2 regions of the Hydrogenophaga taeniospiralis genome follow, and region 1 is predicted to be linked to the other one. Evidence: riboswitches for the same ligand, from Rfam matches in the RefSeq annotation. Region 1 holds a riboswitch; the other holds the start of a gene.
The links. Region 1 has a riboswitch for cobalamin ahead of KIH07_RS14815 (TonB-dependent receptor domain-containing protein). Riboswitches for the same ligand answer to the same signal wherever they lie in the genome.
Positions count from the first base shown of each region.

Region 2: another riboswitch for cobalamin. It lies ahead of cobM (precorrin-4 C(11)-methyltransferase); the one in region 1 lies ahead of KIH07_RS14815 (TonB-dependent receptor domain-containing protein).

Region 1 covers NZ_JAHBAG010000001.1:3,091,802-3,095,200, forward strand. Annotated here, with positions in the region: RNA gene ssrS (6S RNA) at 31-210, opposite strand; gene KIH07_RS14805 (cell division protein ZapA) at 296-673, opposite strand; gene KIH07_RS14810 (DUF904 domain-containing protein) at 670-903, opposite strand; cobalamin riboswitch at 954-1,209, shown strand; gene KIH07_RS14815 (TonB-dependent receptor domain-containing protein) at 1,287-3,119, shown strand; gene KIH07_RS14820 (cobyrinate a,c-diamide synthase) at 3,116-3,399, shown strand, end outside.
Region 2 covers NZ_JAHBAG010000001.1:5,108,422-5,111,820, forward strand. Annotated here, with positions in the region: gene KIH07_RS24440 (methyl-accepting chemotaxis protein) at 1-671, opposite strand, end outside; cobalamin riboswitch at 975-1,206, shown strand; gene cobM (precorrin-4 C(11)-methyltransferase) at 1,424-2,233, shown strand; gene KIH07_RS24450 (sirohydrochlorin chelatase) at 2,230-3,207, shown strand; gene KIH07_RS24455 (precorrin-8X methylmutase) at 3,164-3,399, shown strand, end outside.

The DNA of each region.
Region 1 (3,399 bases):
CGCGAAGCGGCGCAGGGGGGTGTATCGAATAAGGTGCCTGCAAGTGCCGCCGGACCGTCATCCTGAACCGGGGTTCAGGTGGGCCAGGGCAGCGTGACTTCGGGTTCATCTGACGCGAGATGCTCACACCCATCAGGCAATGTACCTAGTCCGTGCTCAATGAGCATTGGTTCAAGGAAATATAAAGCCCGGCGCGCACTGCAGACGGTTCAAATTGTAGGCGCTGCGGTGACCTCATGTGGACCGCTGGTCCAGAAAAAAAGCAGATCGACCGACGGGCTGCGTGTCCGCTGACTCAGATCAACTGGCCGTCGCGTCCGAGTGTGTGGTCCAGGCGGCGGATCAGTTCATCCATGCGGGCCTGGGCCGCCGGGTCCAGCGGTTCGGCCGCCGACGCTTCCGCGGTGTCCGGGCCTGGTTCGGTGTGGTCGAAGGACGAGGCCTGGTAGATCTGGGATTCTTTCTGCGAGAGCTCGAACGCGAGGTTGAGCGAGGCCAGCACCGCGATGCGGTCGCGTGCCTTCACCTTGCCTGCGTCGCGGATGCGGCACATGGCCGTGTCGACCCGTTCGACCGCGTCGAGCAGCGCGGATTCGCCACCGATCGGGCACGCGAGCAGGTAGCTCTGCCCCATGATCTGGACTTCAACCTGTTTGCTCGCGGGCTTGTTCATTCGCTGTCCTTGCGATGGGCCTCGGGGGTGTCGGCCTCCGGCAGGCGTTCGAGCAGCGCTTCGATGCGTGCACGCGCCGTGTTCAGGCGCGATTTGAGCAGGTCGCGCTCGGCCTGCAATGCCAGCACCTGGTCCATCAACAAGGCGTTGGTGCGCTGGAGTTCCTCATGGCGCAACAGCAGGCGCTCCACGCGTTCGGTGATCTGGTCAAGGTACTTGGGATCGGCCATGGTGACGAATTGTTGCTGAGACATTGTAGGGTTGCCGCGAAAACCCGGGGCTTACAATGCCGCTTGTTGGTGCTCGCGGTGTGGTTCACACGCCGCAGTTCAACGGGAAGCAGGAGGGAATGTTCACGCCGAACGGACCTAACCTGCGCTGCCCCCGCAACGGTAAGCAGACGAGCCGCCTGATGCTCTCAGGTCGCTCCGCGTTCATCCCACAGCCACTGGAGAACTGGTTCAGGCCAGATCACCGGGAAGGCGATGAAGGTCGATCTGCCAGCCCGGATACCGGCCAACGAGGTGGTGGTGCGTTCATGAAGGGCGTGCCGTCGTGACGCTCAGGCACCGTCGGGGAAGGCGGTGAGGGCACATCAGCTCCCTTGTTTCTCATGAAAAACCGTTTCTCGCGCGCTCCCACGGCGGCGCTGCCTTTGGCCATCCTCGTCTCGTCCTTGTCCCATGCCCAGACCGCGCCAGCACCGGATCTGCCCGAGGTCGTGGTCACGGCCACCCGCTCCGACACCCGTGCCGACATCCTGCTCAGCGACGTGGTGGTGATCGAATCCGAGGCGATCCAGCAGGCGTCGGGCCGCACGTTGTCCGAGCTGCTGACCCGAAACGCCGGCCTGCAGATGTCGTCCAACGGGGGCCTGGGCAAACAGTCGGGGCTTTTCGTCCGCGGTACGGAAACCCGCCACGTGTTGTTGTTGATCGATGGCGTGCGCTACGGTTCGTCCACCTCGGGCGCGGCCTCGTGGGACAACATCCCGCTGAGCGCCATCGAGCGCATCGAGGTGCTCAAGGGCCCGGCCTCGGCGCTGTACGGCAGCGACGCGGTGGGCGGTGTGGTGCAGATCTTCACGCGGCGCGGCGAGCCCGGCTTTCACCCCAACGCCAGCGTCACGCTGGGCAGCTACGGGCACCGCAGCGCCAGCGCCGGCCTGAGCGGCGGCAGCGAAACCTTCACCTATTCGCTCAACGCCGGCACCGTGCGTGAAACCGGTTTCTCCGCCACCAACCCAGACGTGGCCTTTGGCGGCCACAACCCCGACAACGACGGGTTCGATCAGGACAGCGCCTCGGGCTCGATGCGCTGGACCCTGGCCCCCGGCTGGACCACGGATGCGCATTTCAGCCAGGCCAACGGAAGCTCCGGCTTCGATCGCGGGCCGGGCGACTTCGACGTGCACTCGGACGCGGTGACCCGTGTGCTGGGCTGGGGTCTGGAGCGCCAATGGTCGCCCCAGGCGCGCACTCAGCTGAAGCTCTCGCGCAGCGACGACCGCTCCACCTCTTTTGAGGAACTGTCCACCTCGCGTTTCGACACCGAGCAGACCCAGTTGACGCTGCAGAACGACTGGAAGACCGCGCTGGGCAATGCCATCGTGGGCTTCGACGCCGTGAAGGAGTCGGTGGACAGCACGCAGGCCTACGCGGTCAACTCGCGCACCACCCGGGCGCTGTTCGCGGGCCTGCAGGGCGAGGCGGGCCGCCACCTCTGGCAGGCCAACCTGCGGCGCGATCAGAACTCGCAGTTCGGGGGCGCCACCACCGGCGTCGCGAGCTACGGTTTCCAGCTCACGCCCCATTGGCGCCCGCACCTGGCCTACGGCACCTCGTTCAAGACACCGTCGTTCAACACCCTGTACTGGGTGTCGCCCTTCTTCGTGGGCAACCCGAGCACCCAGCCCGAGCGGGGCAAGAACCGCGAGTTCGGCCTGACCTACAACCGCGATGCGCATGAAGTCAAGCTGACCCGTTTCGATAACCGCGTGCGCGGCTTCATCACCACCCAGCCGGTGGTGGAAAACGTGCCGCAGGCGCGCATCGAAGGCTGGTCGCTGGCGTACGCGGCATCGGCCGGGGCGTGGTCGTGGAGCACGCAGCTGGAGCTGCTGGACGCGCGCAACCTGGCCAACGGGCGCAAGCTGCAACGGCGCGCCGATGAAACCCTGACCGCCAGCCTGGACCACCAGCTCGGCGCCTGGACCTGGGGCGCGTCCCTGCTGGCCATGTCGGGCCGTTTCGACGACGCGGCCAACACCGTGCCGCTGGCCGGCTTCGCCACGCTGGACCTGCACACACGCTACCGGCTGGACCCGAACTGGTCGCTGAACCTGCGCCTGAACAACCTGGCCGACAAGGCCTACGAGACGGCGCGGGGCTACAACCAGCCCGGCCGGGCCGCCTACGTGACCGTGGACTGGAGGCCGCAGCGGTGAAGACCACCTGCCCGGCCATCCTGGTCGCGGCCCCGGCCTCGGGCCAGGGCAAGACCACCGTGACGGCGGCGCTGGCGCGCCTGCACGCGCGCGCCGGGCGGAGGGTGCGGGCGTTCAAGTGCGGGCCCGATTTTCTGGACCCGATGTGGCTGGAGCTGGCCACCGGCCACCCGGTGCACAACATGGACCTGTGGATGACCGGTGAGGCGGACGCGCGGGCGCGTCTGCACGCGGCCGCGCAGGAGGCCGACCTGATCATCGTCGAAGGGGTCATGGGCTT
Region 2 (3,399 bases), 2.0 Mb from region 1:
GCCGGCTCACCGCCGAGCTGCCGCACGATGCTGCGCGACATGAGCAGGCCGATGCCCAGCAGAACCAGGGCCATCGCAAGCGCGCTCAGGCCCATCTTCAAGGTGCGGTCCCAGATGGTGGCGGTCACGGTGTCCACATACACGCCCGAACCGATCACCCAGCCCCAGGGCGCAAAGCCCTTCACATACGAGACCTTCTGCACCGGGTTTTCGCTGCCGGGTTTGGGCCACATGTAGGGCACGTAGCCGGCACCGCCCTTTTTCACCGTGTCCACGAACTCGCGGAACAGGAAGGTGCCTTCGGGGTCTTTGTTCTCGCTCAGGTCCTTGCCTTCGAGTTCGGGGCGGATCGGGTGCATGACCATCACGGGCGTCATGTCGTTGATCCAGAAATACTCCACTTCGCTGTAGCGCAGTGCACGGATGGCAGCCAGCGCCTGGGCCTTGGCATCGGCTTCACTCAGGCCGCCCTTGGCTGAGAGGCTGTGGTAGTGCGTGATCAGGCCATGGGCGGTCTCCACGGTCTGGCGCACGCCGCTTTGGCGCTCTTCCATGATCAGCGCCCGCTCCGACGTGAGGAACAGGGCCAGCAGGATGACCAGGCCCATGACGGCGCTGGCGACCAGAATGAAAAGGCGTCGCGAGACGCTCAGGGTTGTCAGCTGGAACATGGTGGGTCCTGACGAAGAGAGGCGCCAAATGCGCAGGTAATGGGATCCATATGGGGCGATGCGATCCGCAACGCATCCTGAAAAATGGCGAAGCGAGCTCTAACTATCGGCCGATCGGGCGCAATCTGTACGCTCAAAGCGAGCCGGATTTCGCCGCCAATTCGCGGCTTCGGCCGGGGGCCACCACTGGCGGTGCCGGCCCTTGCCTGTCGGCACCGAGCCGGGTATGGCGGCCCATCGAGCCTCAAGAAGGGCCCACCTCTGAGACCTCGCCCCCAGCGCGATCACCGATGCGTTCTGATAGCATCGCCCCACGTTAGAGGTGTTCCGAGACTGTTCAGTCGATGGAATTAAACGGGAAGTCGGTGCGCTGGTCCAGAAACCTGGACCCCCTATTCCGACGCTGCCCCCGCAACGGTAAGCAAGACAAACCTGGCAAGACAGCCACTGTGCTCACGCATGGGAAGGCGCCAGGCAGAAGAAGCCCTTTCTTCACTTGCGAGCCCGGAGACCGGCCTGTGACGACATGTGCGGCATTGCGGTGGGCGATGTGAGCCGGTGGCAGGCCCATGTGCGCCTGCGCTGCCTCTCCTTCATTTCCCCCCGCGTCCGCGTTGTGCTTCTTGCGCGCGGGTGTGCGACTGGAGAGTTGGAATGGTTTCATGCACGGAGCAGGCCCAGGCCTGCCGGCGGCGCGCCGTCGTCGCTTTCGTTTTCGTTTTCGACATGGCCGCCCACCGGCCCACACGGCCATGACGGGCACCGTCTGGTTCGTGGGTGCCGGCCCGGGCGACCCGGAACTGATCACCGTCAAGGGCCGCGCCCTGGTGGAAAGGGCCGGCGCGATCCTCTTCGCGGGCTCGCTGGTCAACGAGGCCGCGACCCGCTGGGCGCCCGCGGGCTGCGCGATCGCCGACAGCAAGGACATGACGCTGGACCAGATGGCCGCCTGGCTGCTGGCGCAGGCGCAGCGCCACGAGACGGTGGTGCGCCTGCAGACCGGCGACCCCGCCCTGTACGGCACGCTGATCGAGATGGTGCAGCCGCTCGATGCGGCGGGCGTGCCGGTGCGCGTGGTGCCGGGGGTGTCCTCGGCCATGGCCTCGGCGGCGGCCGGCGTGGAGAGCTTCACCCTGCCCGAGGTGACGCAGAGCGTGATCTTCACCCGCGTCGAGGGCCGCACGCCCATGCCACCGGGCGAGGACCTGGCCGCCCTGGCCGCCCACCACTGCACCCTGTGCATCTTTCTCTCGATCACACTGCTGCACAAGGTGGAAGCGGGCCTGCGCGCCGCCGGCTGGGCCGAGGACGCGCCCATCCTGGTGGTCCACAAGGCCAGCTGGCCGGGCGAGGAGCTGATCGTTCGCGGCACCCTGGCCGACATCCGGCAGCGCTGCCGCGAGGCCAAGGTGGTGAGCCAGTCCATGGTGATCGCCAGCCCCACGTTGGGCGCGCGCCACTGGCCCACCCTGGCCAAGTCCCGGCTGTACGACCCCAGCTTCACCCACCGCTTCCGCCGCGCCAGCGCGCCCGCCACCCCCACCGCCCCGGAGTTCCCATGACGTCTGAAACCATTCTGCTGGTGGGCCACGGCTCGCGCGAGCCCTCGGGCAACGACGAGATCCAGGTCTTCGCCGAACGGCTGCGCCTGCGCCAGCCCGACTGGCGCATCGAGGTCTGCTTCATCGAGTTCTCCGAGATCACGCTGAGCGAAGGCCTCAAGCGCGCGGCCGCCGGCTCGCAGCGCGTGTGGGTGCTGCCGCTGATCCTGAACGCGGCCGGTCACGTGAAGATGGACATCCCCCAGGCCATCGCCCATGCCCGCCTCCAGTTCCCGCTGGTGCAGTTCCAGTACGCGCCCCACCTGGGCGCGGGCGAACCGATGCTGGCCATCCTGCGGCGGCGCCTCAAGGGCGCGATGCAGGCGCTGGACATGCCCGACCCGCGCACCACCGGTGTGGTGATCCTGGGGCGCGGGTCGTCCGACCGGCAGGCCAACGGCGACATGGCCCGCATGGCGCGCTGGCTGATGGAGGAGACCGAGCACGAGCTGGTGGACCTCGCGTTCACCGGCATCACCCACCCGCGGCTGGAAACGGTGGTGCAGCGCCAGAGCCTGCTGGGCATGAAGCAGGTGGTGGTGCTGCCGTATTACCTGTTCAACGGCACCCTGGTGGAACGCATCACGCGCCAGGTGGAGCACCTGAAAGCCCAGTACCCGACGCTGCGTTTCGTCTCCACGAAGTACTTCGGTTTCGAGCCCGAGATCTTCGAGCTGCTGGAGCAGCGCGTGGGCGACATGCGGCGCCACGCGCCGGCCGCGCTCATGCCCTGCGACGGCTGCAAGTACCGCCACTTTGCAGAGGAACACGGCCTGGGTGGGCACCACCACGACGACGCGCTGCCGCACAGCCACGACCACGATCACGGCCCTGCGCATCCGCACGAACACCCCCATGTGCATGAACACGAGCATGCCCACGCAGATGCCCATGGACACGACCACGAACACCCCCATGACCATGCCCGCGCCTGACACCGCCAACGTCGTCACCGAGCAGCTCACCGCCGCGGGCCGCGCCATCGAGCACGACTCGTTCGCGGTGATCGACCGCGAGGTGCTCTCGCACCCGTACACCCCCGATCAGTGGCCCATCGTGCGCCGCATGATCCACGCCAACGCCGATTTCGACTTCAACGGCCTGACCGATTTCCACCCCGGCGCGGT